Regions from separate parts of the Paenibacillus sp. J22P277 genome, predicted to be linked through region 2. Evidence: riboswitches for the same ligand, from Rfam matches in the RefSeq annotation. Region 2 holds a riboswitch; each other region holds the start of a gene.

What was found. A riboswitch is a leader RNA that binds a small molecule or an ion and turns the genes downstream of it on or off. The one in region 2 is predicted to bind thiamine pyrophosphate.
Region 1: another riboswitch for thiamine pyrophosphate. It lies ahead of thiC (phosphomethylpyrimidine synthase ThiC); the one in region 2 lies ahead of AC50YL_RS01300 (ABC transporter substrate-binding protein).
Region 3: another riboswitch for thiamine pyrophosphate. It lies ahead of AC50YL_RS29965 (ABC transporter ATP-binding protein); the one in region 2 lies ahead of AC50YL_RS01300 (ABC transporter substrate-binding protein).

Annotation. Positions count from the first base shown of each region.
Region 1 is NZ_JBXENS010000011.1:159,447-169,318, forward strand. Features, by position in the region: gene AC50YL_RS32750 (carbohydrate ABC transporter permease) at 1-137, shown strand, start outside; gene thiO (glycine oxidase ThiO) at 302-1,486, opposite strand; partial or broken gene AC50YL_RS32760 (thiazole synthase) at 1,651-2,433, opposite strand; gene thiE (thiamine phosphate synthase) at 2,447-3,301, opposite strand; gene thiC (phosphomethylpyrimidine synthase ThiC) at 3,376-5,136, opposite strand; TPP riboswitch at 5,576-5,680, opposite strand; gene AC50YL_RS32775 (YceI family protein) at 5,833-6,366, shown strand; gene AC50YL_RS32780 (right-handed parallel beta-helix repeat-containing protein) at 6,434-8,578, opposite strand; gene AC50YL_RS32785 (hypothetical protein) at 8,760-9,278, opposite strand; gene AC50YL_RS32790 (M6 family metalloprotease domain-containing protein) at 9,380-9,872, opposite strand, start outside.
Region 2 is NZ_JBXENS010000001.1:265,557-275,428, reverse strand. Features, by position in the region: gene AC50YL_RS01310 (DnaD domain protein) at 1-521, shown strand, start outside; gene AC50YL_RS01305 (GDP-mannose 4,6-dehydratase) at 685-1,803, shown strand; TPP riboswitch at 2,156-2,265, shown strand; gene AC50YL_RS01300 (ABC transporter substrate-binding protein) at 2,505-3,614, shown strand; gene AC50YL_RS01295 (thiamine-binding protein) at 3,621-3,923, shown strand; gene AC50YL_RS01290 (ABC transporter permease) at 3,913-4,689, shown strand; gene AC50YL_RS01285 (ABC transporter ATP-binding protein) at 4,686-5,459, shown strand; gene AC50YL_RS01280 (TatD family hydrolase) at 5,484-6,302, shown strand; gene AC50YL_RS01275 (Fur family transcriptional regulator) at 6,556-6,993, shown strand; gene AC50YL_RS01270 (MBL fold metallo-hydrolase) at 7,152-7,898, opposite strand; gene AC50YL_RS01265 (hypothetical protein) at 8,200-9,597, opposite strand; gene AC50YL_RS01260 (glycoside hydrolase family 73 protein) at 9,848-9,872, shown strand, end outside.
Region 3 is NZ_JBXENS010000009.1:94,146-104,017, reverse strand. Features, by position in the region: gene AC50YL_RS29975 (ABC transporter substrate-binding protein) at 1-936, opposite strand, end outside; gene AC50YL_RS29970 (ABC transporter permease) at 1,027-1,818, opposite strand; gene AC50YL_RS29965 (ABC transporter ATP-binding protein) at 1,793-2,575, opposite strand; TPP riboswitch at 2,671-2,774, opposite strand; gene AC50YL_RS29960 (protoglobin domain-containing protein) at 2,847-3,845, opposite strand; gene hmpA (NO-inducible flavohemoprotein) at 4,083-5,300, shown strand; gene AC50YL_RS29950 (Crp/Fnr family transcriptional regulator) at 5,373-5,879, opposite strand; gene AC50YL_RS29945 (hypothetical protein) at 6,095-6,976, shown strand; gene AC50YL_RS29940 (methyl-accepting chemotaxis protein) at 7,230-9,011, shown strand; gene sigJ (RNA polymerase sigma factor SigJ) at 9,337-9,872, opposite strand, start outside.

The DNA.
Region 1 (9,872 bases), on a different contig from region 2:
AGACCCAGTACGGCACCGCCGACTGGGGGGCCATGATGGCCGCCGCGACGCTCGTCAGCGCGCCGGTGCTGATCGTGTTCTTCTTCGCGCAGAAGTATTTCATCGAGGGGATCACGATGACGGGAATCAAAGGGTAACGACGTGCGTGAACGCGAAAGGGGCGTTTCCGGCCACTCGGTTTGGGTGGTGGCGGAAACGCCCTTTTTTGTATGCTTTGGCGTGCGGTCATTCCGGCGGCAGTTCGGGAACTTCGGGGCGTCCTGTCGGCGTTATTGGCCAGCGGCTGTCGGTTGGCGGGCGGCTAGCGACCCGCGACCGTCCCGAGCCGCGCGAACCGGTCCGGCGCGAAGCTCGCCGCCGCTTCCGGCTGCAGGGGCTCGCAGCGCAGCAGGCCGCCGACCATCGCCGCCGTCGCCGGGCTGAGCAGGATGCCGTTGCGGTAGTGGCCGGCCGCAAGCAGCACCTCCGGCCGGCCGGGAACGGCGCCGATGAGCGGCCGGCCGTCGATCGTCGCCGGACGCAGCCCCGCCCACGTCATCGCGGGCGCGCGCCCGTCCAGAAACGGGAATACCCGCGGCGTCCAGCGGGTCAGCCGGCCGATCCCTCGCTCCGTGACGGAGGCGTCGAAGCCGGCCGCGTCCTCGGAGGCGCCGCAGACGAGGCGGCCGTCCCGCTTCTGCACCCAATAGGCCTGGCTGGAAAACACCATATGCCGCACGGATTCCCCGTCCGCCCGACTGACGATGGCGCCGGTCTCCGAAACGCCCGTCAGGTCGAACGCGCAAATCTGCCCCCGTATCGGATGCACCGGGATCGGAAAACCGCACAGCTCCGCGTATGCGCCCGCCCAGGCGCCGGCGCAAACGATCAGCGCGTCTCCGCCGACCCGTCCGTATGCTACCGTCTCGACGGCAGGAGTCGCGCAGCCGCCCGAGGCGCGAGGCGGCGCAATGCCGCCCGCGTGCTCGAGCATGCGCACGCCGAGCCTGCGGCAGGCCGCTTCCAGCGCGGCCACCAGCTTCGGCGCATGCACATGCGACTCGCCGGGACAATAGAGCGCGGCCACCGCATCCGGATGCAGCATCGGCTCCATCTCGCGCAGCCGTTCCGGGCCGACCAGCTCCGCGTTCGCTCCGAATCGCCGCTGCCAGGCCAATCGGGCTTGCAGCGGCTGCAGATCCGCTTCGTGCAGCGCGACCGTCAAACTGCCGGCGGCGGTCAGCTCCGCGCATAAGCCGGAGACTTCTTCGATCCGGCCCACCCACTCGGCGTAGCGGTGCAAGCTCTCCAGGCACAGCCGGAAGAACGCATCCGGCTGCTCGCCGTTCTCCGTGAACGGCGCGAGCATGCCGGCCGCCGCGCCCGAAGCCTGGCCGCCGACGCGGCCCGGCTCCACGACGGTGACGGCATCGCCGGCGAGCGCGGCCTCGAACGCGCAGGACAAGCCGATGATGCCGCCGCCAAGCACGATGATCGACCGGCTCACCGCGTACCGCTCTCCGGACCGGCCAAACCGCTGCCCGCTTCCGCCGGCGAACCGGTCGGACCTGCCGCTAGCCGGCCGGAAGCCGTTGCGGCCGATGCGCCGCCACCGCCGCCGGCCGCCGCGTAGAACCCGGCCTCCGGCCCGTCCGGCAGCACCGATATGCCCTCCGTCTCGCTGCTGGCCGACGCGTAGCGACGCTTGGGAATGCGGCCGGATAAGTACGACAGCCGGCCCGCTTCCACGGCGAGCCGCATCGCCCGCGCCATGCCGACCGGATCCAGCGCCTTGGCCACGGGCGTATTGACCAGAATGCCCGAGGCGCCGAGCTCCATCGCCTGCACGATATCGGCCGCGGAGCCGATGCCCGCGTCCACGATGACCGGCACCCCGGCCGCCTCGGCGATGAGGCCGAGATTGTACGGATTCAGCAGGCCGAGCCCCGTGCCGATCGGCGCGCCGCCGGGCATGACGGCCGCCGCGCCGGCTTCCTCGAGCCTCCGGCAGAGGATCGGATCGTCCGACGTATACGGCAGCACGACGAAGCCTTCCCGCACCAGCCGTTCCGTCGCCCGCAGCGTCTCGATCGGATCCGGCAGCAGCGTGCGCGGATGGGCGCTGATCTCGACTTTGATCCAATCGCTCAAGCCCGCCGCCCGCGCCAGCTTGGCGATCCGCACGGCTTCGTCGGCATTGCCCGCGCCCGACGTGTTCGGCAGATACGTATAGCCGATGCCGTCCATATGCTGCAGGATGGCGTCATCCTCGGCATAATTCAGATTGACGCGGCGCACCGCGAACGTCACGACCTCCGCCGCCGACGCTTCAAGCGCCAGCTTGAACACCGCAGGGCTCGGAAACCGCCCCGTGCCGAGGAAGAACCGGGATCGCAAGCTCTTCCCGCCGATGATCAGTTCGTCCCCGATACCGCCGTACGCCAGGCCTTCCATAATCGCCATCTTGTCAGCCTCCCCCCACAAAATGAACCAGCTCCAGCGACGCGCCGTCCGCAATCGCGACGGTTGCCCATGCTTCGCGGGCGACGATCTCGCCGTTCAGCTCGACGACCAGGCTTTTGCCGGCCAGGCCAAGCGACTCCACGAGCTCTCCGACCGTTCGCGCATCAGTTTGTTCGCTGCGGCCGTTGACGGTGACGGTAAAAGCCCTCGGCTGACCGACGGCTCGGGCGCCCTCAAGCTTTGCCCGAAATGCCCGGCAAACTTCCGCGGGACGTTCGCTGCCCACGATCGCGGACACCGCGCAGATCCGCGTCGCGCCGGCCGCCAGCACCTCGCCGACATTGGCGAGCGTGATGCCGCCGATGGCGACCCACGGCATCGATACGTTCGCGGCCGCCTCCCGTACGTACGCCGTCGTGACCGCTGCCCTGCCCGGCTTCGTGCCCGTCGGATACACCGGGCCGACCCCGATATAGTCGGCGCCTCCCCGCTCGGCCGCCAGCGCCTGCTCCAGGTTATGCGTCGAGATGCCGATGATGGCGTCCGGACCGAGAATCCGCCGCGCTTCCGCAAGCGGCAGGTCGTCCTGGCCGAAATGCGCCCCGTCCGCGCCTACCGCGAGCGCAACGCCGATATGATCATTGACGATAAGCGGCACGCCGTACTTCGCCGTCAGCTCGCGAAGCGCCTTGGCATCGGCGAGAACGTCCTCCATCGGCGCAGCCTTCGCCCGCAGCTGCACGATATCCGCGCCGCCGATGATCGCCTGCTCCATGACCTCCAACATGCCGCGCCCGGGATGATAATTCGCCGCCGTGATGGCGTAAAGCTTGAAATCCCGCCAGTTCCTCTTCCCCATGCTCGCTCTCCCTTCCCAATGCGATGCGATGCGCTCCCCTACGTCTCCGCTCTCCCCCGCGCAAGGAGCACGGTTTACGAGTAGATCGAGCTCCCGCCCGAGCGAAACGCGCTCGCCTGCTCTTTCATACCGGCTTCGACCGCTTCCTGCGTCTGAAGCCCGTTTGCCTCCGCGTAGTCGCGGATGTCCTGCGTGATGCGCATGCTGCAGAATTTCGGCCCGCACATGGAGCAGAAATGCGCCGATTTGGCCGCCTCCGCCGGCAGCGTCTCGTCGTGGTACGCCATCGCACGCTCGGGATCGAGCGACAGGTGAAACTGGTCCTGCCAACGGAACTCGAACCGCGCCTTCGACAGCGCGTCGTCGCGCAGCCTCGCGCGCGGATGCCCCTTGGCCAGGTCGGCGGCGTGGGCGGCGATTTTGTACGCGATCACGCCTTCCTTCACGTCCTCCTTGTTCGGCAGGCCAAGATGCTCCTTCGGCGTCACGTAGCAGAGCATCGCCGTCCCGAACCAGCCGATCATCGCGGCTCCGATCGCCGACGTGATATGGTCGTAGCCCGGGGCGATATCCGTCGTCAGCGGACCCAGCGTATAGAACGGCGCCTCCTTGCAGACCTCCAGCTGACGGTCCATGTTCTCCTTGATCAGATGCATCGGCACGTGGCCCGGCCCCTCGATCATGACCTGCACGTCATGCTTCCACGCGATATGAGTCAGCTCGCCGAGCGTGTCCAGCTCCCCGAACTGCGCCTCGTCGTTGGCATCGGCGATCGAACCCGGACGCAGGCCGTCGCCCAAGGAGAAGGCTACGTCATACCGCTTCATGATCTCGCAGATGTCCTCGAAATGCGTATACAGGAAGTTCTCCTTGTGATGCGCCAGGCACCATGCCGCCATGATCGAGCCGCCGCGGGACACGATGCCCGTGACGCGCTTCGCCGTGAGCGGGATATAGCGGAGCAGCACGCCCGCATGGATCGTGAAATAATCCACCCCCTGCTCCGCCTGCTCGATCAGCGTATCGCGGTACACTTCCCACGTCAGGTCCTCCGCCTTGCCGTCGACCTTCTCGAGCGCCTGGTAAATCGGCACCGTCCCGACGGGGACGGGCGAATTGCGGACGATCCATTCGCGCGTCGTATGAATGTTTTTGCCGGTGGACAGGTCCATGATCGTGTCCGCGCCCCAGCGCGTCGCCCACGTCATCTTCTCGACCTCCTCCTCGATCGAGGAAGCGACGGCGGAATTGCCGATGTTCGCGTTGATCTTCACGTGAAAATGCCTGCCGATGATCATCGGCTCGCTCTCGGGATGGTTGATATTCGCGGGAATGATCGCCCGTCCGGCGGCCACCTCCGCGCGCACGAACTCCGGCGCCATGCCCTCGCGGATCGCGATGAATTCCATCTCCGGCGTGACGATGCCCTGCCTCGCGTAGTGCAGCTGCGTCACGTTGCGGCCGTTTCGCGCCCGCAGCGGTCTCCGCGCAAGTCCCGGAAACACGTCAGCGCCCCGTTGCGACACTGCTGCCTCGCTGCGATATCCGTTATCCAGCGGCACGATCGTCCGTCCCTCGTACGCTTCCGTATCGCCGCGTTCCGCAATCCATGGCCCGCGCAGCGCGGGCAGTCCTTTCGTGACGTCGGTCGCATGGCCGGCATCCGTATACGGTCCGCTGGCATCGTACACCGCCAGCGGCGCATTCTCCGTCTCGCCGTTCCTTCCCGTCGTGGGCGTCAGCCCGATCTCCCTCATCGGCACCCGAATATCCGGGCGGCTTCCTTCCGCGTACACTTTGCGGCTCCCCGGCAGCGGGGTCGTCATAATCGCCATCTCGCAAAACCTCCTCGTCTGGTTGGCGCCTTCGCCGCTTCCTCCCGCTGTCAGGCAGACGAACGGAAACGAAGTCGGAGCCGGAAAAACACTAGGAGGCCTGCAAAGTGCGGGGAGCCGAACGGACCCGTCATCGCCGACGAGGCCGCTTATGCCCTTCCCATCCGCTGCTTGCCGGAGCGCCAAGCTGTCGACGGCTGCCGCCCGAGTAACGGCGGCGCACGTGCCCTGCTTGGAATTCGCGGAGATACGGCAGCCGACCGACGGCTCCGTCCTCTTCCGCAAAACAAAAAAACCGCTCCGGCGAAGGAGCGGCAAAATGTCGCGGTCGGCTGCCCGCGGCCTCCGGAACGCTTGAGGTTCCTGGCGGCGGGCGGAGTCCGCGGCAGTCGGAGCGCGGCGTTTGCGCCGACGGCTCTGACGCGCGATACTCGAGGTCGCACGTACATTCCCACTTTCCTACGCTGGCATAACCCAGATCAGGTTCAAAGGGACCAAGGCATTCGCCTTATCTCAGCCCGTGCGGGCGCCCCTAGTGGATTTCCTGACAAGACTATACCCCCGCAGGGAAAAGTTGTCAACCAAGCAGGACAAGCAGGAAGAAAAAGGATTGACAGCAGGCACTTTTTGCCTCTATACTTACTTTAAATAGTAAAGTACATTACTTTATGTAATTAATTATCGGAGGTTTTGTCCATGTCCACGTCCAAATGGCAAGTCGATGTCGCGCACAGCAGCGTAGATTTTACGATCAAACACATGATGATTGCGAAAGTCAAAGGCGCGTTCCATGAATTCAGCGCGGATATCGAAGCGGATCCAAACGACCTGACGACGGCAAACATCCAGTTCAACGTGGTGCTGAACAGCATCGACACGCGCAACGCGGACCGGGACAATCACCTTCGCACCGGCGATTTCTTCGATATCGCGCACTATCCGACGCTTTCGTTCCAATCGACCTCGATCCGCCGGACGGGCGACGGCGAATACGACGTGAACGGCGATCTGCATCTACACGGCCTGACGCGTCCGGAAACGTTCCATGTCGCGTACGAGGGCAGCGGCAAGGACCCTTGGGGTAACGAGAAGGTCGGCTTCAGCGCCAAAGGCGCCATCAGCCGCAGCAGCTACGGCCTGACGTACAATGCCGTCCTCGAGACGGGCGGCGTACTTATCGGCGACGACGTGAAGTTCACGATCGAGCTTGAAGCCGTGAAAGCGAACTGATTCCGCTGAAGCGCGAATAGCAGCATCGCATTAAAAAACCAGTACCGGCGGGTACTGGTTTTTTGCATTATTGCAACCTATTGTTCGTCGCGTTATCGCTGGCTTTGAGCGCGAGTTTCGCTTTGGTCAGCGTGTTGTTCTCCACGGTATACGCCGGCGCCCCCGTGCCTGCATACTGCGTGGAAATTCCGATCGCGGCCACGTTGGCGACGATGGCATTCCCCCGGATCTGGGCGCTTCCGATATCGAACCGATCATTCCGCGTCCAGTAATCGCCGAGCCGAATCAGCTCCGTCGAGACGGACGTGAGATTGTTCGCCGTTATGTTGTTGTTCTCGACGCGCACGTTAGCGGCGGATTGCACGCTGATCGCCGGCGAGTTTCCTTTCAGCTCGAACGCCGAATTCACGATCGTCAGGTCCAGCTTGGAATTATCTCCGTACAACGTATTCGTCATCGTCGCATTCGATTTGAACGCACACCCGTCAAAGCTGTATTTGCCCGGCAGCGTCGCATTGATCGCTCCGAAACGTCCGCCGTCCGCGGCTTCGAACCGGCATCCCGTATACGTTCCCGGCGGAAGGCTAAGTCCGCTTTCGCTATTGAAGCCCAAGATCTGCACGTTGTTGAATATGCCGCCTTCCGCCGCGCCGCTCGATATGGCGCCGAGCCTCGTTTTCCCCGTGATCGTCATATTCGTGATCCGAATCGGCTTGCCCCAGAGCGAGAGCGCGTTGTCCATCTTCCCCGTCGACGTGATCGTGATATTCGACAGCTCCACCCCGAACGCCACCGTGGCGCTGACGGACAGCATCGCGTCCGTGAACGTCATGCCGTCCACCGCAATATTCGGTCCCGCGAAATACGCGTACGAGTCGTTCATCGCGTTGCCCTTGAATGTCGCATCGTTCTCCGCGACGATCCGGCTCCCGTCGAAATGATTGCCGGTTACGAGCGCATCCGAAAACGGATCCGATACGGCCAAGCCGATTAACCCCTTCGACCCGAAGCGATTGTTCTCTACCACTGCCTTGCGGCCGTCGAACAGCACGAGATCATATGCCGCGTTATTGTAGAACTCATTATTCCGTATGGTAACGTTTGAATTCAGAAACCCGTTGTAATCGTAGCCGCCTTCGACATCGATGCCCGACTGCGGCGCGATCCCTTTCATGTCATGGAACTTGCTGTCCGCAATCAACACTTGATTGGCTCCGCCCACGGTAATGCCCTGACGCCGGTTAAAATCGAATTCCGAATTCCGGACGACGGCGTTCTTCGTGACGACCCGATTCCAGATCTCCGTGTAAACGCCGGCCGCGGCCGATTTGGCGACGCTGAACACGATGTAGTAATGATCGGCGCCGGCGGGAATTTCGATGCGATCCCGTTTATTGGCCCACACCTTTTTCAGAAAACCGCCATTGGCCGAATAGAAATACAACGCCGAGCCGACCGGCAAGTTTTTGGAGTTGGAGATTTCGATCGCGTTCTCCGTCTTGAATATCGGATTGCTGAAATTCAGCGCCGTTTTCGTGCGGATCTTCGACGCGTCGGCGATCAGCTTGCCCTGGTCGTCGATCGAACCGGTGACGAAATCGTTTTCGTACAAATCCTTGATCATTTGACCGATGCCTCCGATTACGAGGCCGTCGCCCGTGAACATCTCCGACTTTACGCCGTCCACCGTGACCGACGAGGCGCCTTCGATCAGGATTCCGTGTCCGCTTTCATGCGTGCCCGCGCTGTAGGCATTGGCCTTTTTCGAATAATCGTGCTTGTCCTTGTCCCCGCGGTAAACGCCCCCCACGAGTTGCACGTCATGAACCCCGTAACCGATGTACATGACCTGGTAGCTCTCGCTGCCGTTTGCCTCCTTCTGCAATACCGCATCCGGGGGCAGTTCGAACCTCATGTTGGACACCATGTTGATCCTGCTGTTTTTATCGATCAGGTACGTGCCCGATGGCAGCGACACGGCGGTAACGTCGTTTTCCGAGGCCCACTTCAACGCATTGTTTATGCCTTTTGTCGTTTCCACGGGATGCGTCCCGTCCTTATATATGTTCCATTTGGCCAAATTGATGTCGAAGCGAATGCTTTGCTGCGCCTGATCGTCCGCCGCCGCGCTTGCGGGAGCCGCCGAAGCCGTCGATTGCAAAAGCAATAGCAAAGCCAGTCCTGCCGCGAATAAAGATAATTTTTTAAGCAATGGTTTCCCTCCTCCTCTTGTCATTTCTCTAGCATCATATTAATGCTCGTTCTATAAGGTTCACGGAAAGATAGGAAAGACCGTCCCTATCCTACGTTTCCGTAATAGCCGCTCTTCGAGCACCGCGAACGAATGCTAAAAAGCCGTCAGCAATCGCCGGCGGCTTCCAAGCATCGATTAATTAATAGCAGAATAATCTTCTCCATAAATCGATGGAATCACAGTCCTCGTCCCATGGTTTACCGTCGCCGGAACAATCCTTATGGCCTCCGAGCCAGCTCAGCCAACCATTGCTGGAACAACCGTGGTAGTCCTTGTCGTCATCTTTGCTGCCATGTTTCCCGTCATTGTTCTTGTCGTCGTTCTTGCCGTTATTCTTGTCGTCATTCTTGCCCGTGTTCTTGCCATCGTTCTTGTCGTCGTTCTTGCCATTGTTCTTGTCGTCATTCTTGCCATTGTTCTTGTCGTCGTTCTTGCCGTTGTTCTTATCGTCGTTCTTGTCGTTGTTCTTGCTGTTATCTTTGTCGTTGCCCTTATCCGAGCCGAACAGCGAACCGACAAAGTTCGTTAATGACGAAAATAAAGACGTGGATGACGAAGACTTGGCTGTCTCTTTTCCAGTCGAAGCATACGCTGAGGCAGGTGCTAGTATGGCGGTCAAAAGCATGGCCAGGGTAATGACTTTGAGGTACTTAGGCATATGAAACCCCTCCTTTCTTTAGGATAAAAGAACTACCAGCATGAGCTATCGTATCTCAGAATCTCAAAATTGTAAATATTATCATATTTTTGCTGAATAGGTTAATTCATAAACCCTACCGCGTAGAGCATTCGAACGATAGACGCTGCGGCTTGGGCCCGCGTAGCTAAGCCATTCGGATCAAATTCCCCGGCCCGAACGCCCGTCATGATCTTCGCTCCCGCCACTTGCGAGACAGCTTTTCCTACCTCGCTCCCCGCCAAGCCGACATCCTTGAACGTGATCGACCGACTCACGGAAGCCGCATTATCCCGGTCGACGTAACCGAGCGCATGCGCGATCATGACGGCCATTTGCCCCCTGGTGATTCGCCGTTCCGGCTTGAAGGTACCGTCCTCGAATCCGGCAATGAGTCCCGCTTGACGAACGGCGCCGACATCGGCCGCATACCATTCGCTTGCCGCAACATCCGTAAACGACGCGCCGTCGGCGTTGTCCGAACCGCCCAGTCCGAGCGCCTGCGCCAGAAGCGAGGCAAATTCGGCTCTTGTAATCTCGCTGTCGGGCGCGAAGCTGCGGTCGTTCATGCCTCGG
Region 2 (9,872 bases):
CCGAACGGCTCGGCATCGTGCCGAAGACGGCGCACGGCTTGCTCGGGCGCCTGATGAAGGAAGGGCTGCTCGCGATCGACGAGGAGGTCGATCCCGTCAGCGGCATCGGCCTCGAACGCTATAACTGGACGGGCTTCATGATCCGCAGCGCCGAGTGGCAGGCGGACGAAGCCAAACGCGCCATCGAGAACGAACGCGAGCCGCAGCCGGAGCGATCCGCGGCGCCGGCGCAGCAGGCCGGCAGCGAACGGCCGAGGCCGGGGGACCTGTTCACCGCGTTCGAGCAGGAGTTCGGCCGGCCGTTGTCGCCGATGGAATGCGAGACGATCAGCGCCTGGGTCGACCAGGACCGGTATCCGGACGAATTGATCCGCTTCGCGCTCAAGGAAGCGGTCTTTGCAGGCAAGCTGCATTTCCGGTATATCGACCGCATCTTGATCGAATGGAGCCGCAACCGGGTGACGAACACCGACGAGGCAAAGGCGCATACGCAGAAATTCAGGAACGGCCGGGGGTCTTAGCCCCCGGTTTTTTTGTGCGTCGCGGCGAGTGGCGCGGGGCATTCGCCCAGATTGAGGCGGGACAAAAACGGCGGAGGCGGAGGGTGCATAAGCTGATAGGACGAAGAGCGGCTTTCGGCTCTGAAGCTTCGCATTCGAAGCGGGGAGGATGTAGACGACCGCAATGACGGAATCATCGTTTTGGCCAGGAAAACGAATATTCATTACGGGACAGACCGGCTTCATGGGGAGCTGGCTGACGCTGTGGCTGCAGCGTCTCGGCGGCGCCGTGACGGGATTCAGCGACGATCTGCCGAACGGTTCGTCGATGTACCGGCTCTGCGGACTCGAGCCGCATCTGCCATGGATTCGCGGGGACATCCGCGATACGCGTCAGCTGATGGCTGCCCTTCAGCAGACAAAGCCCGATCTGATCTTTCATCTGGCGGGTGCCGCTGCGCCAGAATCGACCGACGAACCGACCCTCGCGGCGTTGTTCGACGTCGAGGTCGTCGGCGTCGCCGCATTGCTGGACGCGGTGCGGCTCGTCGGCCGCGACGTGCCCATTCGCGCCGTCGTCGCGGTGACGTCGGATGATTGTTACGCGCCCCGCGCAGGGGAGGCCGGCTTGCGCGAGACCGACCCGCTCGGCGGCGAATCGCCGGCCGAGGCGAGCAAGGCCGGCGCGGAGCTGGCCGCGGCCGCGTTCCGCCGCGCGTTCTTCGCCGGCGCTGCCGGCGGGCCCGCGGTCGCGACCGTGCGCGCGGGCCATCTGCTCGGCGGCGGCGATTTCGCGGCCGGCCGCCTCGCGGCAGAGTGCGCGCGCGCCGCCTCGCGGGGGCGCGCGGCGACGCCGCCCGCAGGGCCGGAGAATGCCCGGCCCTGGCTGCACGTGCTCGACGCGCTCGCGGGCTGCCTCGCGCTCGCGCAGCGTTTGTTCCCGCCCGGCGGCGAAGCCTTCGCCGAGGCGTGGAACCTCGGTCCGCGCGCATCGGAGGCGCGGACCCCGGCCTGGCTGGCCGAGGCGCTGTGCGCCGGCCTCGGCAGCCCTTGGGCTGCGCCGGCGGGCGACGCGGCCGCCGGCGAGGGCGAGCGGGGGCGCCAGCCGTCCGCGGCGCCCCTGCTCGATACCGCCAAGGCCGCGGCGCGCCTTGGCTGGCAGCCGCGCCTCGGCGCGGAGGCGGCGGTCGCTTGGACCGCCGAGTGGTACGCGGCGTGGTTGAAAGGGCTGCCGCTGCGCGAAGCGAGCTTGCGGCAGATCGCGCGCTACGAGCGCCTCCTGAACGGCGAAAGCATGTACTAAGCAGTGGTTAAGCTTCGCAGCTTCGCTCGTGTACTACACTGCTTCCTGTCGCCTCTACACTGCATTCACTAACGTTCTACGCAGCTTCTACTCTCGGTTCTAAGCAGCTTCTACTCTCGTCCTAAGCTGCATCCACCCGCATTCTGCGCTGTTTTTTTTCCCGTATTACGCAGTTACCAGGCCCATTCTACGCTGCATTCACGTTTACTTCCGTTTTCCGCCGCTCTCGTTCCCATTCTCGCCGCCCATCTCCAGTCCAACTCGCGCATTCCGCCCCCTGCCGGGCGTTTTCCGCTTTAAGGGGTGCCATTTTACGGAATGTCTGCTATAATAGGCACGTTGCGACCGAATTGAATACATGACGGGGAGCTGGAATTGGCCGGCTGAGAGGAGATCCCTAACGATCTCGACCCTTGACCTGATCTGGATAATGCCAGCGTAGGAATTGCGTACAGCTATGCGCGCGCCTTTTTGAAAGGTGTTGCCGCATGCCGTTAGCTGCTGATTAAGGCATCCTCCGACCGGAGGATGCCTTTTGTTCGTTAACGGGGAGGAGGCGGTTGGCATGCCGGCGCCGCAGCTGCTGATTCAATCAGGAACGCGGGGGAAACATAGGGGATATCAGGTCACGGTATGGGACGGTTGACGGCTCGCAAACTATCCGCAGCCCGGCAAGGAGCATGCGAGGGGAGAGAACGGAAGTGGGAAGTAGATTAAGGCAGGCGGGGTTGAGATCCGCGCTGGCGGCGCTGCTGATTCTGGCGGTGGCATTGGCAGGCTGCGGGGCGAAGAACGATAACGGCAATGCCGCGAACGAAACCAAGAACGGAGCCGCTAACGGCGACAGCAACGGCGCGAATACGGCGGCAGGCGATAACGGCGGAACGGCTTCCGACGCGGACAAGCTGCAGGAAATCAAGGTCGTGCTGGACTGGACGCCGAACACGAACCATACGGGCCTCTACGTGGCCCGCGATAAAGGCTTTTTCGAGCAGCACGGCCTGAAGGTCGACATCATCCAGCCGGGCGAGGCCGGCGCGGACACGATGATCGCGACGGGCGCCGCCGATTTCGGGGTCAGCTATCAGGAAGGCGTCACGCAGGCGCGCATTCAAGGGGTGCCGCTCGTCTCGATCGCCGCGGTCATTCAGCACAACACGTCCGGCTTCGCTTCGCCGGTCGAGAAGAACATCGCGTCGCCGAAAGCGTTCGAAGGCAAAACATACGGCGGCTGGGGCTCGCCCGCGGAACCGGCCGTCATTGATTCGCTGATGCAGGAAGACGGCGGCGACGCCAAGAAAGTCAAAATCGTCAATATCGGCGACTCCGACTTCTTCACCGCGACGAAGAAGAACATCGATTTCGCCTGGATCTACTACGGTTGGGACGGGATCGAAGCGGAGCTGCGCGGCGAGAAGATCAACATGGTCTACTTGACCGACTACAGCAAGAAGCTCGACTACTACACGCCGGTTCTGGCGACTAACGAGAAAATGATCGCGGATCACAAGGATACGGTGGAAGCGTTCATGGCGGCGGCATCCGAAGGCTACCGGTTCGCGATCGACCATCCGGACGAAGCGGCGGACGTTCTGATCAAGGCCGTGCCGGATTTGAACGCCGACCTCGTTCGCGCCAGCCAGAAATGGCTCAGTCCCCAATACCAAGCGGACGCGCCGCGATGGGGCGAGCAGAAGCTCGAAGTATGGACCAACTACGCCGGCTGGATGTACGACCATAAGCTGCTCGACAAGCAGCTCGACGCCGAGAAGGCGTTCACCAACGACTTCCTGCCGAAAAAGGAGAACTGATCGACCATGGCCAACGCACTCGTAAGCATTCAAATATTGCCGCGCACGCCGAACGGGGAGAGCGTCATTCCGTTCGTCGACCGCGCGATCGAGATCATCAAGGCGGCCGGCGTGCCTTACCGCGTAGCGCCGCTCGAGACGACGATGGAGGGCGATCTCGGCAAGCTTTTCGGGGTCGTGCAGGAGATGAACGACGCGATGGCCGAGATGGGCTGTCCGTCCGTTATCTCGCAGATTAAGGTGTACTACGTGCCGGCAGGCACCGCGTCGATGGACGTGCTGCTGGAGAAATATCCGGATGGGCAGTAAACGCGCCCGCCTGCTGCCGCCGTTGATCGTGACGGCGGCTTTTCTGCTGCTCTGGCAGGCTGCGGTCTGGCTGTTCGGAACCGACGCTTACATCCTGCCGTCGCCGTCCGCCATCGCGAAGCAAGCGTACGATTCCGCGCCGCAGCTGGCGCATCATATGTGGGGCACGCTCCGCATCACGCTGATCGGCTTCGGTGCCGGCGCGCTGCTCGGGTTTTTGATCGCCGCGCTGCTGCACGTCATTCCCTGGGTGAAATCGGGTTTTTATCCGCTGCTCGTGCTGAGCCAAAACGTCCCGATCATGGCAATCGGTCCGCTGCTCGTGCTCTGGTTCGGCTTCGGCATGCTGCCGCGCGTCATCTTGATCGCGCTCGTGACGTTCTTTCCCGTGGCGGTTGCCATGATGACGGGGCTCTCGAAGAGCGACGGACGGCTGTTCGAGTATATGCGGATGATCGGCGCGTCGCAAAGCCAGCTGTTCTGGCGGCTGGAACTGCCGGGGGCGGTGCCTCATCTGTTCTCGGGCCTCAAGATCGCGGCTTCCTACAGCGTCATCAGCGCCATCTACGCGGAGGCGATCGGCTCCGACAGCGGACTCGGCTACTTCATTCTGATCGCCCAACACGGCTTCGAGACCGTGAAAGTGTTCGCGGCCATCGCGGTCATCGTCCTGCTCAGCCTGGCGTTGTTCGGCGTCATCGCGCTCGCGGAGCGGCTGATCGTCCGCGGATCGTCTCCCCGCGGGAAGGAGGGAAGCCGCACATGAGCAATGTGCTGGAAGTTCGACACCTGTCCAAACGCTTCGCCGGCTCGCGCAAGACGCCCGGCAAAGAAGTGCTTGCGGACGTCACGTTCCAGGTGGGCGAAGGCGAGTTCGTGACGCTGATCGGCCCGTCGGGCAGCGGCAAGACGACCTTGTTTCGCTTGATCGGGGGGCTGGAGCTGCCGACGGAAGGCGATATCGCCATCCACGGATCGAGCACCGTCGGTAGCCGCGGCCATATCGCCTACATGCCGCAGCAGGCTTCGCTGATGCCGTGGCTGACGGTGACGGCGAACATCGAGCTGTCGTTGACGATCGCCGGCATCGGCAAACGCGAGGCGCGCGCGCTGGCGCGCGACTGGCTGGCGCGGGTCGGTTTGGAAGCGACGGCGCACCAGTATCCGGACGTGCTTTCGGGCGGCATGCAGCAGCGGGTATCCTTCCTGCGGGCGCTGCTGTCCCCGCAGAAGCTGATGTGCCTGGACGAGCCGTTCAGCGCTCTGGACGCGCTGACGCGGCAGCATATGCAAGCCTGGTTGTTGTCGCTGTGGGAAAGCAACCGCCGTTCCGTGCTGTTCGTCACGCACAGCATCGAGGAGGCGCTGTTGTTGTCCGACCGGATTCTGGTGCTGTCCGCGGCGCCGGCCTCCATTATCCGGGAGGTCAAGGTTCCGTTCCCGCGGCCGCGTTCCGAGGCGCTGTGGGGCGATGCCGAATTCATCCGCCTTAAGCAGGAACTGTACGACATGCTGAGACCCGATCCAACGCTCTAACCCGACCTTCAAGGAGGCAGTACGATGAATCGCGACGATAGGCAACGCCGTTGGATCGATGCGCATATCCATCTGGATTTGTACGGGGAGCCGGAGCGGCTTCCGCTCCTTCGGCAGGCTTTTGAGGAAGACGGCATCTCGGCCGTCGTGGCCGTATCGATGCACCTGGCGTCCTGCAAGGCGAATTACGAGCTGTCCCGGCGCTTTCCGGGGCTCGTCCATCCGGCTTACGGCTTTCATCCCGAACAGGAGCTGCCATCCGATTCTGAGCTGGAAGCGTTGATCGGCTGGATCGTCGCGCGTGCGGCGGCCGGCGAAGCGTTCGCGATCGGGGAAGTCGGACTTCCGTATTACACGCGAACGGAGGCCGCCGCGGCAGGCAAGCCTTTCGATGAAGCGCCTTATCTTGCCTTGCTCGAGCGCTTCGTGCGGTTAGCCGCGGAGTTGGATCTGCCGATCGTGCTGCATGCGGTATACGAGGATGCCGACAAGGCTTGCGAACTGTTGGAACGGCACGGCGTAAAGCGAGCCCATTTTCACTGGTTCAAAGGATCGGAGCGTACGGTCCGCCGCTTGGTCGCGAACGGATATTTCGTTTCCGTCACGCCCGACGTGCTCTACGAGGCGGAAATCCGCGAGCTCGTCCGGCTGTATCCCCTCGAGCTGACGATGACCGAGACGGACGGGCCGTGGCCGTTCGAAGGACCTTTCGCCGGCTTGCCGACGGTACCGGGCATGGTGCGCGGCGTGGCCGAAGCCATCGCGGAACTTAAAGGGCTCCCGGTTCCGGAAACGGAATCGCGGCTGCTGGATAACGCGAGAACGTTCTACGGGCTGCGATAGCGGACGCCGGCATACGACTCTTCTCCTTGCGGGAAGGGTCTATTTCGGCTTCCAAACGGTCTGTCAAAAGAGGATGAATATTCGACGAAATATGCTAAACTAGATTCATAACAGCTCCGATGACGAGCTGCATTTACGGATGATGTCGCTGGGTTGTCGCGTTTTCGGGCAACGGAGAGCGTCTTTGTATATGAATGCGAGCATGCGGCGATCGTGCCGCGACTGACGATAAGCAGAGAAAGGGCGAGGAACGATGGCAGATGCGCATAACCATGATTCCGTGAAGCAAATGATCGGGGTCATGACCGCGAACGGATGGCGGATTACGGAACAACGCCGGGAGATGGCCGTGATTTTCTCGCGGTCGGAAGGATATTTGTCGCCGAAGGACGTGTACGATCAGATGGCGGTCGCCTATCCCGGCGTGAGCTTCGATACGGTCTACCGCAATTTGCGGCTGCTGAGCGAGATGGGGGCGCTCGAACAGTTTTATTTCATGGAGGGCGGCTTGAAGTTCAGGGCCAGCTGCCTGGATCATCACCATCATCACTTGATATGCATCAACTGCGAGAAGACGCTGACGTTCGAATATTGTCCGATGGAACAGAAGCTGGACCTGCCGGGCAATTTCAAGATCATGAACCACCGGTTCGAAGTGTTCGGCGTATGCGAATCGTGCCAGAAGGAATAGGTTTTGTCGGTGCGGAGAAGAGCGTCGCGACCGTTCGCATGCGAATGGCAGGGCGCTCTTTTTGATGCCTGCTTCGGCGAAGAGGGCGGTAACCGGGAAGTCGAAACGAATGCCGTTCGCTTGAATTGCCGGACCGAGCGGACGAATGCCGGCTGCGCTTATGCCAGCAGCTCGCGGAGCTGCGTCCGGACGTCGCCTCGGAAGCAGTCGCCGTGATAGCAGATGACGGCATCGATCTCCATCGCCTCCAGCTGCTCCAGCGATCGCGAAGCCTGCGCGTCGTCGCTGTTCAAAGCGGCGCCCGGGAGCTGCAGCCGTCCGTCCGCCAGGACGAGCGCGTCGCCGGCGATCAACGTTTTGCTGGCGCGATGATAGAGGCTGATATGCCCCGGGGTATGTCCGGGCGTGTCCAGCACGGCGATGCCGGCGATCGGCGCTTCTGCGTGCCCGAAGCCGATGAGTCGGTCGACGGGACCCTTCGGCGGGTTCAGCAGCGCGTTCCGGAATGCGCTGCGCCGCTCTTTCGGCCATTCGCTCGGCAGCGCCGCGAGCGCTTTTTCGACGGCGTCCGGCGTTATTTTGACGAGCATCCGATCGCCTTGAATGTAGGGCCGCTCGATTTCGGAAGCCCAGGTGACGGGTCGCGGACCTGCACTCTCGTTCCAAGCCGGCAATCCTCCGATATGGTCGATGTCTTGATGCGTGAGGATGAGGTCGGTGACGGTTTCTAGCGGTTTGCCCGCGGCCGCCAAAGCCTCGCGGAACAGCGGAAGCTGCCCCGGATATCCGGTGTCGACCAAGACGACGCGCTTCTCGTCCCAAAGCAGCGACGGATGAATGACGGTGGTTTGTCCCAAGACGGCGGCGCTGATATCCAACATGCCGATGCCGTTCGCGATGATCATCGAATCCCTCCATGATAACGTCTTGATAAGGCTCGATGACCATCTTAAATGATCAAAAGGTCGTAGTCAAACGAAAAATTTATAATTATATCACAAAAAAATTATTTTGTCAATGAATATATCATGTTTTCCGGAAATGCAAATCCGCTTCAGTCCGTCCGCGGATTCGGCTCTCGCTTGCGCTCCCGGCGCGTAAAAAAAACCCGCTTCAGCTATGCTGTCGGCGGGTTTTTTGGTTAGATCCGCGGCGTGCGAGGAGGGAGAGAAGAGGCCGTCGCCGACCGCCGAATCGGCTCTGCGATTACACGATGAACATCGCGAACACCGTCGTGACGGCGAGGCCGATCAGTACGGGCTTCAAATTGCGGCGCGCCAGCTCGAACGGGCTGACGCCGCAAATCGCGGCGGCCGGGATCAGCGCCCACGGAATGAGCGTGCCGCCGCCGACCCAGATCGCGGCGATTTGGCCCAAGGCCGTGAGGGTCGCGGCTCCGGAACCGATCGCGGACGCGAACAAGTGAGCAATGGAGCCCGCGAGCGAGATCCCGGAGAAACCGGAACCGTCGAGGCCCGTAATGGCGCCCGTGACGGTCAACGTCACGGAAGCGACCGCCTGGTTGAGCGGCACGTGGTTGGCGAGCGCGACGCCGAGATCGTTGACGATGCCCTGCGAGCCTTCCGGCAGCGCGTTGCCGAACAGCGTCGTGAAGGCGGAATCGCCCAAGTAGAAGAAGGCGGCGATCGGGATGACCGGGCCGAACACCTTGAAACCGAATTGGAAGCCTTCGATCAGGTACTCGGTCGTCTGCTCGAGGCCTTTATTGCGGTGCGCGAGCATCGTCACGAGCAGCAGGATGAAGATCGCCGTGCCGCCGACGAGCGCGGTCGCGTCGCCGCCTTGCAGATCGAGCACGAACATGCCGACGACGTCGAGGACGAAGAGCAGGGGAATCAACACGGCAAGCGTTTGTTTCCAGCGCGTCGGCAGCGGAATTTTCTCTTCGTCGGCGGATGCCGCGAGCGTCTTGCCCTCGACGAGTCCGTCGCGCCATTTTCCTTTGGCGATGTCCCTCCGCATCATCCAGAAGGCGGCAACGGTCGTGACGACGCCCATGACGATCACGAGCGGGATGCTCGCTTCCATGACGCTGGTCACCGGAAGTCCGGCGGCGTCGGCGGTCAGCTTGGGCGCGCCTTGGATGATGTAGTCGCCGGAGAGCGCGATGCCATGTCCGAACAGGTTCATCGCCATGGCCGCGCCGAGCGCCGGCAGCCCGACGCGGACCGCGACGGGCAGCAGCACGGCGCCGATGAGCGCGACGCCGGGCGACGGCCAGAAGAACCAGGAGGTCACCATCATGATCAGGCCGATGCCCCAGAACGCAAGCGACGGCGTCCGCATGAAGCGGGTCAGCGGCTCGACCATGATTTCGTTAATGCCCGTTCGAATGAGGATGCGGCTCATCGCCACGATGATGGAAATGATGAAAATCGTGCCGAGCAGCTGCTGCGTCGCATAGATAAAGCTGTTGAATATGCCGCTGACCGAGCCGCTCAGGCTGTCGGTCGCGATGAGCCCGAGGGCGAAAATGCCGACGACGCACACGAGCGTCGTATCCCGGCGCTTGATCAGCACGCCGAGGATCAGCACGATAAAAGCGAGGTAAACCCAATGCAGCGGAACCAGATGTAATTCCACCAGAATCCTTCCTTTCGCAGACGAACAAATATGTGGCCCTACAGCATATGCAAGGCTCGATATAGGCGTTCGTCCCTTCCGGGCGTAGCCGGGCAACGACGGTTTCGCGTACGCTTTCTGCATTTTAGCGATCACATGGGCGTTCGTCCCTTTCAGGGCAAGCCGGGCACCGGCGGTTTCGCCGCGCGCGCTTCCGGCATATACATAGGACAGAGGGAGCTTGTTTACATCGGGGAGGCGGCGGGTGAAGATGGACAAACAATCGTTTTTCGGGC
Region 3 (9,872 bases), on a different contig from region 2:
ATCCTGCGAGCCGAACGGCTGGTCCTTGTCGGTCATGAGCGGCAGCAGAATCCGAAGGCTCTTCGCCTCGATATCCGCATCGAGCGGAGAGTTACCGTCCTCGTGGTCGAGCAGCGTCTTGAGCGCGTCATCCGGATGCTCCGTCACGTACTGCTGTCCTTCGGCCGCCGCTTCCGCGAATTTGGCGAAGACGTCCCGTTTGGCCTTCAGCCCGTCGTCGCTGGCGGCGAGCACGAGCTCGTAATAATCGGGCACGCCGTAAGCGGCGGGATCCAGCGAATCGACGGGATGGCCTTCTTTGTCCAGGATCAGCTGCTCGTGATTGATGAAGCCGCCGATGATGGCGTCCACTTTGCCCGTCGAGACGGCAGGGATGAGGTCGTAGCCGACGTCGATCATCTTCGCCTTGTCGGGATCGCCGCCGTCCTGCTTGATCATGGTGCGCGCCATGGCTTCGTAAAGCGGGATGGACGAGAAGCCGACCGTTTTGCCGGCCAGATCCTTCGGCGAATGCACGCCGCTGCCCGCCGGGATCATCAGGTGGTTGAGCGGATGCCGCACGATCGCGGCGATGGATTTCACGGGAATGTTCTCGCCGCGCGCCATCAGCACCTGCGGCTGATACGTGAGCGCGAGGTCGATTTTGCCGGCGGCGACGAGCTTGAGCGCGTCGTTCGTGTCGGCGGGCATCTGAATGTCGACATCGAGGCCGGCCTTCTCGAAGTACCCTTGTTCCTGCGCGGCGTAGAGGAACGAATGGACCGCGTTCGGATACCAGTCCAGCATAAGCGTGATTTTCTGCAGCGGCGCGTTGGCGGCGTTATCGCCGGCGCCGGCATTCGTCCCGGCATTGCCGTTCGACGAGCCGCAGCCGCCGAGCAGCAGCGCGAACAGCGATGCGGCAAGCAATACGGGTAGAGAGGAGTGCTTCTTCATATGCGATCCGTCCTTCTTTTTGAAAGCGCGGCAAGGAGCTTCTCGAAGCATCCTTCCCTTGCCTAAGAATGGGAAAATCTTCGCTGCGGTTTATCGAAAAGCGGATCGCCGCCGCTTCCTGCGAACCAGCCAATATTCCAGCCCTACGATGAGCAAGAAATACACGACGCCGAGCGCGGACAGGAGGAATACCGATGCGAACATGGCATCCGTCTGCAGGCTGCCGGACATGCGGCGGGTGAAATACCCGAGTCCTTCGCTGCCTCCGAGCCATTCGCCGATCGTCGCGCCGACGACGCTGTAGACGACCGACAGCTTGAGTCCGGAGAAGAAGGAAGGCAGCGCCAGCGGCACCTGCACCTTGCGGAAGATCGCCCACCGGCCGGCGCCCATCGTGAGCAGCAGGTCCCTGTAGCCGGCATCGCCCTTGCCGAGTCCGTCGTACGCGCCGACGACGATCGGGAAGAAGGCGGTCAGGAACACGACGGCGACCTTGCTCCAGATCGAGTAGCCGAACCAGAGGATGAAGACCGGCGAGAGCGCGATGAGCGGAATCGTCTGGCTTACGATAATGAACGGATACAGCGCCTTGTCGAGCGTCCGGTACATATGCATCAAGGTCGCGAGCAGCGAGCCGACGCAGACGGAGAGCAGGAAGCCGAGGGCGGATTCCGTGACGGTGGCGGCCAGATGCCGGCCGAACAGCAGATGCGCGTCCTCGCCGAGCGCTTCCGCGACGGACGTCGGGGCGGGGAGGATGAAGAACGGCACCCAGCCCAGCCGGACGCCGCATTCCCAGGCGCCGAGCAGCGCGAGCAGCAGGAGCAGAAACAGTCCGTACTGCGCGAGCAGCGCGTTAAGTAGCGGTTTGCGTTTGGTCATCCAGCAGCCGCTCCAATTCTTGCCTGAACCGAATAAAGGCAGGCTCGTATTTCATCCGGGAATCCCGCGGCCGCGGAAGTTCGACGCGCAGCTCCCGCGCCGGTTCGCCGCTGCCGGCCACGGGCATGAGGTAGATGCGGTCGCTCAGCAGGATGGCTTCCTCGAGATCGTGCGTGATGAACAGGACGCTCTTGTTCAGATCGCCCCACAACCCCAGCAGCCAGCGGTGCAGCTCGCGCTTGGTCATGGCGTCGAGCGCGCCGAACGGCTCGTCGAGCAGCAGGAGCGGCTGCCCGGCCATGAGCGTGCGCAGGAATGCGGCGCGCTGCTTCATGCCGCCGGACAGCTCGGCGGGATACGCGTCCTCGCAGCCCTCGAGTCCGAGCAGCTTCAGCAGCTTCAGGACCTCGCTCCTGCCGTCCGCGCTCCGGCCTTGAGGCGTCAGCTCCAGCGGCAGAAGGCAGTTGTCCATGACCGTGCGCCACGGCAGCAGCAGATCCTGCTGCGGCATGTAGGCAATCCGGCCGAGGCGGCGCGGCGCGCGCTCGCCGTATAGGGAAATCTCGCCGCCGGCCGGCTCCAGCAGCCCGGCGATCAGCTTGAACAGCGTGCTCTTGCCCGATCCGCTGGCGCCGACGACGGAGACGAATTCGCCTTCGCGCACCTCCAGCGAGAGGCCGTCGAACAGCCGGTCGCCGCCCGCGCGGCCGCGGCCGAACGCGAACGAGACATCGTGCAGGGACAATAACGCCGCCATAAGCGCACCTCCTTATGATGCAATAGAAAAAGCCCGCTCCCGTTTCCGAATAAGGAAAGGGGCGGGCGCCTCGAAACGCGGCATGGCGCGTCTTGGTCGGTTTCCATCCACTTCCCTACGCTGGCATCACCCAGATCAGGTTCCAAGGGTCCGCGGATCGGTTCCGCGTCTCAGTCGTCAGACTCCCCTAGTGAATAAACAAGGTATTCGGTTAGCCTTACTATAGCACGGCTGCTGGAAGCTTTCCAGAGCTGCTGGAAGCTTTCCAGCGCTACCGGATGCTTTCCAGCTCCAGCGTGATCGTCTCGATCATCTGCACGAAGGACGTCAGCTCCTGCGAGCTGGCCGCCTGGTCGCGCGCCAGCATCGACGTCCGCTCGGCGTCGCGCATGACTTCGCCGATGACCCCCGAGATCTCCTGCAGCTTCGCCCGCACGGTGACGAGCGAATCCTTGGAATGGCTGGCGAGCTTGCGAATCTCGCCGGCGACGACGCCGAAGCCGCGGCCGTGGTCCGCGGCATGCGCCGCTTCGATGGCGGCGTTGATGCCGAGCAGCTGGCTCTGGTCGGAGATTTCCTGCAGCAGCGAGCCGATGCCGTCGATCTCGCCGATCTTGGACTGCAGCTCGCGCACCTTGAGGTTCGCCTGATCCTGGATGTCCGCCGTATGGCTGGCCGAATCCGCGACGGATTGGCTGCTGCTGCCGAGCTCCACGATCATGGCCGAGAGCTCCTGGACGATGCGGCTGATCGTCGTCAGCGTCGACTGCCTGGCGTCCGAGAGCGATTGGATTTTATCCTTCTCGTCCTTCTCGTACGCTTCGAGCACCAGCTGGGAGTCGAGATTGAACATTTTGGACAACGCGAGGATGATGGTCATCCACGAGTCCGGCGCGATGCGTTGGAAATTCTGTACCGCCGTATCGAGATAGAGCATGTAGGTGCCGAGGTACCAGTCGGTCGTCAGGCCGATCCGCGAGTGGATATGGCCGATCGCGATCCGGCGTTCGATGAACGCGTCGTCGATGACGCCGTCCGTCATGGACAGGAAGTACCGGCGCTGCGTTTCCTTCAGCCGCTCCAGCGTGCTGTGCTTGTCGATGATGGCCCGCAGCTCGGGTATCGCCGCGACTTTCTCGTAGAGCTGGTCGACGACCAGGCTCGTGATCTGCTCGAAGAGCGGCCGGTTGCTCCGCAAATAAGCCAGGTCCTGCTCCGTGATGCCGGTGTACGTGATTTGTTTCCTGCGCGCTTCGTTTACTTGGATCATCGCTGCATTCTCCTTGGGCTATGAGGTCGCTAATCTTTACCCGCTTAATTCGACAAAAACCGCGTCGTTTCCTGTGCGAATGGAAAATATTTACGCTGGTTCTCCCTCGCGGGAAGATTTATCCAGTATAGTCACACATTCGCCCTAATCGCTGTGATTGCAATCACACCGGGATCGATCTCCCGAACCGTATACTGGAGACATCAAATCCAAGCGACAAGAAAGCGAGGAATCACGATGCTAAAACAAGAAACGATCGCCATTATCAAATCCACGGTACCGGTGTTGGAGATTCACGGCACAACGATCACGAAGCGCTTCTACGAGCGGTTGTTCGAAAGCCATCCGGAGCTGCTGAATATATTCAATCACGCCAATCAAAAGCAGGGCAGGCAGCAGACGGCGCTCGCGAACGCGGTATACGCGGCCGCGGCCAATATCGATAAGCTGGAGTCGATCCTGCCGGTCGTGAGGGGCATCGCGCACAAGCACCGCAGCTTGGGCGTCAAGCCGGAGCATTACCCCATCGTCGGCGAGCATCTGCTCGGCGCGATCAAGGAAGTGCTCGGCGACGCCGCGACGGACGAGATCATCGGCGCTTGGGGCGAAGCCTACGGCGTGATCGCCGGCGCGTTCATCGGCGTCGAGAAGGAGATGTACGAGCAAGCGGAGAAGCAGCGGGGCGGCTGGGAAGGTTTCCGCGCATTCAAAGTCGCGCGCAAGGAGCGCGAGAGCGAGGTCATTACGTCGTTCTATCTGGTGCCGGCGGACGGCGGGGAGATCGCGGCATTCGAGCCCGGGCAGTATATCAGCGTGAAGCTGGCCATTCCGGGCGAAGAGCATACGCACATCCGCCAGTACAGCTTGTCGGGCTCGCCGGGCGCAGGACATTACCGGATCTCCGTGAAGCGGGAGAATACCGTGCCGGACCGTCCGGCCGGCAGGGTCTCGGTCTATCTGCACGAAGAGATCGAGGAAGGCGCCGTTCTGCCGGTCTCGGCACCGGCCGGCAGCTTCACGCTCGACCGCAGCGATTCGCGCCCCGTCGTCCTGATCAGCGGCGGCGTCGGCTTGACGCCGATGGTGAGCATGCTGCGCACCATCGCGGAGACGCAGCCGGAGCGCAAGGTGACGTTTATCCATGCGGCGCAGCACGGCGGCATGCACGCGCTCAAGGACGAGGTGGACGGCCTCGTGCAAGATCGGCCGAACTTCGAGGCATACTGGGTATACGCGAATCCGACGGAGCGGGACAGGGAAGCGGGCGCGTTCCACAAAGAAGGATATGTCGACCTGCCGTGGCTGAAGCAGACAGCGGGGATGCGCGATGCGGGGTTCTACTTCTGCGGTCCGGAGCCGTTCATGCGGACGGTCAACCTGGCGCTGAAGGAGTGGGGGGTGCCGGCCGAGGATATTCATTTCGAATTCTTCGGTCCGGCCGGGGGATTGGACTGATTCGCGGGTATCGCGCCTAGCGGCATCGCGGCGCTGGCCGGCCCGCCGGAAACTTGCCGGAACGTGCCCTGCTCAGCCTTCGGCTCGCTGCGCACGAAGCAGCCGGTTGACGGTCTCGCGGCGCAGGCCGATCAGCTGGCCGATCTCGTCCTGCGTCAGCACGTCGGTCAGCTCGGCCGGCCCGATATAGAGGCGGAGCCACGCTTGCAGCTTGCGCAGCTTATCGGCGGGCGCCACCTGCGTGAGCTGGTCGATGCGCTGCTGCATCATGCGCAGCTTGTCCTGCAGCTGCAGGGCGATGTCCCGGCACTTTGCGGGATCGTCCTCAATCTGCCGGTACCATTCGGGCGCGGAGATGACCTCCGCTTCCGAAGGCACGAGCGCGACGGCCGTGCCGAAGTACGGATTCGGGCTGATGAGGGAATGATGGGGGATCGTTTCCCCCGGCGTGATGAGATTGACGAGGAACGGCGTGCCGTCCGCGTGAATGCGAAGGATCTTGAGCAGCCCGCCGCGCAGGCGGAAGAGCGGACCGGATTCCCCTTGGCGAAAGAGAATTTCGCCTTTGTTTAACAGCATGGACAGAAACTCCTTCGCAGTCGAGCATGAATGGCTTCAGTATAGCAAATTGCGCGGGTTTCGCTCCATTCCGGTTCAATTTTATTCTGATTCTACTCCATTCCGTTTCGGCGGAATGGAGTTTTTTGCGTCCGAGAGCCTCCCGCCCGGCAGGAATCGGAACATTTCCCGCGAATCGATTGTTCTTAGGATGACCGGAAAAGGGGGAGCGATTCATGATGGAGGACATTATGCTGCGCAGCGATCGGCTGGCCGTAGCCGTCAAGCATCCAAGCGAGGTTGGCGGTGCCCGGTTCGACCGGACGGGGTTCGTCACGGGCGTTACGCTGGACGATGCGCATACGTTTTGCGCGTACGAGCTGCCGGGGATAGGGGATCCCACCAAGGGAGCCGGCCTGTGCGGCGAATTCGACAACCAGATGAAGCTGGGTTACGACGAAGCGAAGCCGGGGGAATGGTTTCCGAAGCTGGGCGTGGGGCTGCTGCGCCGCGAATCGGAGGCGCCGTATCAGTTCATGAAGGTGTACGAGGTGCGGCCTTATCGCATCGACGTCGAGCAAACGGACGCAAACAGCGTAACATTCACCGTCCATCCGGAGGAATGCCTAGGCTATGCGGTGCGGTACCGTAAACGGCTGACGGCCGAGCACCGGACGCTGCGCGTGGATTACGAGCTGGTCAATACGGGCTCGCGTCCGATCGCGACCAACGAATACGCGCATAATTTCGTCTGCCTCGACAGGGAGACGGTCGGACCGGACTACACGCTTGCCTTTGCCGGAGAGCGCTCTTCGGCATTCAAGGTACAGGTCGGCGATATCCGGGCGGAAGCGGACCGGTTGGAATGGGGCAGCGTGCCGGAGCGCGATTTCTACGCGCGCCTGCATCCGGGCGGGGAAGGCGCACCGATGCCGGGCGGCTGGACGTTGACGCATCGACCGTCGGGCCTGCGGATGAGCGAGGCCTGCGGCTTCGGCGTGGAGCTGATCGCCGTCTGGGGCATGGCGCACAACGTGTCGCCGGAGATGTTCGCTCCCGTCCGGATCGCGCCGGGAGAGACGCTGGCCTGGTCGCGGACGTACCGTTTCGGGGATTAGCGGCAGCAGGGAATCGCGGCGCTTGCCGCTAGGACGCATCGGGCTTCGCCGGACTTTCGTTCCGTCGGGCGCCGGTGCGTTTTTTTTGTTCCGTCGGTCGTTGACCCGATTGATTTTCGCTGTCGAAATTCGGCAGTATTTTGCTATTTTCGACAAATTATTCTGGTATAATTGACCAACTTACCATTATCGGGTATCTTTCGAATAGTAGGCAAGACTCAGATCATTCGATACCCGGAGGTGCTTTCGTACCATGTCATACTCGCAGCAGATTAAGCGCAGCCAAACGTCCGTCGGCTATTTCCGCTCGTTGGCCTTCAGAATTTCTTTTATCGCCGGCGTTTGTTATTTGGCATTATGCGTGATGCTTACGGCGGTATCTTATTCTCAGCAGAAGCGGCATGTCATGGACGAGCTGCTGGCGCTCGAGAGCATGTTCCATTCGCCGCTGATGCTCGAACTGGACGAGATCGAGACGTCCAAGACGGCGCTGAAGAACGACGATGAAGCGTACAAAACGGTTCCGGGCGTCATGCACGTGCAGGAAGAGATGGACCGCGCCGCGGCTTCCGAGCTCGTGGAGAACGCGTACTTGTTCTATCCGGACTGGACCCAGCAGGACGGCGAGCCCGCGCTGCTCAACCTGCTGTCCAACGCGGAATTGTACGCGGACGAAAAGCCGGCCACGCCGTATGTGCCGAAGAAAGCGCTGCGCGAAGCGCTCGAGCGGGCGGAGAAAGACGGCGTCAGCAGCACGGACGCCTATAAAGACGATTTCGGCGTGTGGATCAGCGTCGTCAGCGCCATCAAGGATGCCGACGGCAAGCTGGTCGCCTACGCGGGACTGGACTTCAACAACGCGTTCATTACCAAGACGCTGAAGCGCGACCTGTACCGCAGCTCGCTCATCGGATTGCTGGCCGCGCTCGTCGGCATCTCCGTGATCGCGGCGTCGGTTCGCCTGTTCCTGCGTCCGCTTCGCCGCATCGGCGCGCTGGCGGAGAAAGCCGCCGAAGGGGATCTCTCCGGAACGCTCGAGATTCGCTCGCGCAACGAGATCGGACTGCTGGCGCAGCATTTCAACCACATGACCGGCAATTTGCGCGCGCTGATCGAGCATATCGCCGAGACCTCGCGCCAGGTGACCGCGGCTTCGGAGACGCTGCAGTCGGGCGTGCACGCCTCGGAGGAATCCTCCCGGTCGATCTCCGGCGCGATGGAACGGTTGTCCAGCCATTCGGCCCGTCAATACCATGGCACGCAGGAAAGCAGCCGGGCGATGGAGGAGATGGCCGCCGGCATCGGCCGTGTGGCGGAATCGGCCGGCCATGCGTCGGACGCGTCCGGACTCGCGCGGACGCGCGCGGGAGAAGGCAACGAGCAGATGCAGGGCAGCATGGCGCAAATCGCGGACGTCGTGGCCACGGTCGAGCGGGCCGTCGAAGCGATGGAACGCCTGCGCGTCATGTCCGAGGAGATCGGGGACGTGACGGTGATGATCGCGACGGTGTCGAAGCAGACGAACCTGCTCGCGCTGAACGCGTCCATCGAAGCGGCGCGCGCGGGCGAGCACGGCCGCGGCTTCGCCGTCGTGTCGGGCGAGATCCGCAAGCTGGCCGAACAGTCCAAGCTGTCCACCGAGCGCATCGCGGATCTGATCGAACGCGTGCAGCTCGAGACGCGATCGGCCGTGACCGCGATCGACCATGGCTTGGGCGAGGTCACGGCGCTGCAGCTGGGAGCCGAACGGACGGGCGGCACGTTCCGGGATTTGTCCGGCTCCGTGCAGCAGGTCGCCGAGCAGATGCTGGACGTCTATTCCATCTCCGAGCAGATGTCGGCGAGCTCGCAGGAGGTATCGGCTTCCATCGCCGAGCTGGCGGAGCTGTCGCGGCAGACGACGGAGCTGGCCGAGACGATTACGGCGGCAGCCGCCACGCAGAAGGGCGCGATGGCGCAGGTATCCCGCACCGCCGACGGCCTAGGCGGGATATCCGGCGAGCTGCAGCAGGCCGTGTCGCGGTTCAAGGTATAGCGGAGGCTGTCCCGCGCCGGCAGGGTTGGTCGCCGTTGCGGCGATGGCGGCGGGAAGCGTGCGGTCTCCGGAGCCGGCGCGGATTTTTAAACGGTTCTAATCCTGTCGCAATGATAAAGAAGCCTCCGAATCCACGTTGACCGTGGTTCGGAGGCTTCTTGTTGTTGTTCGGCGCATGACGCGATCATTGAACGCAAGGCGGCTCCTTACGCGGACTTGGCCCGGTTCGGACTTTGCGCGGGGTTAGCCCGGTTCGGATAGGAGCGAATCCACATGCGGCTTCGGGCTCGGTCCGGCTGACGCTTCGGCGTTCCCGCGGGCAGCCTCAGGTCACGCCGGTCAATTTGTCGGGATTCACGACGACATAGATATTCGCGATGCGGCCTTGCTCGGCACGGAACGAGAAGACGCCGGATGGCGTTCCGTCCGTGTACGTGACGAGGCCGAGCTGCCCGCCGACAAGGGCGAGCCTGTAGGACAAGCTGGCGGGATCCAGCTTCTTCAGCACGCCTTGCAGGAAGCCGGAGATGCGCGCCGCGCCGATGATCGGGTTGACGGCCGCGGTTACCTTGCCGCCGCCGTCGGAAAATAGGGCGGCGCCCGGCGAGAGCAGGTGCAAGAGCTTGCCGATATCGCCATTCGTCAGCGCCGCCGTAAACTGCTCGACCAGCTGCTGATGGCCGGGCGCGGCGGGCACTCCGGCCGAAGGCGAGTTCCGTTCGTCCTCCGGCTGGATGCCGCGCTTGGCGCGGCGGAAGATCTGGCGGCAATTCGCGCTGCTCTTGCCGACGATGTCCGCGATCTCGTCGTAGTCGTACTGCAGCACCTCGCGCAGCAGGAACACGGCGCGCTCGACCGAGG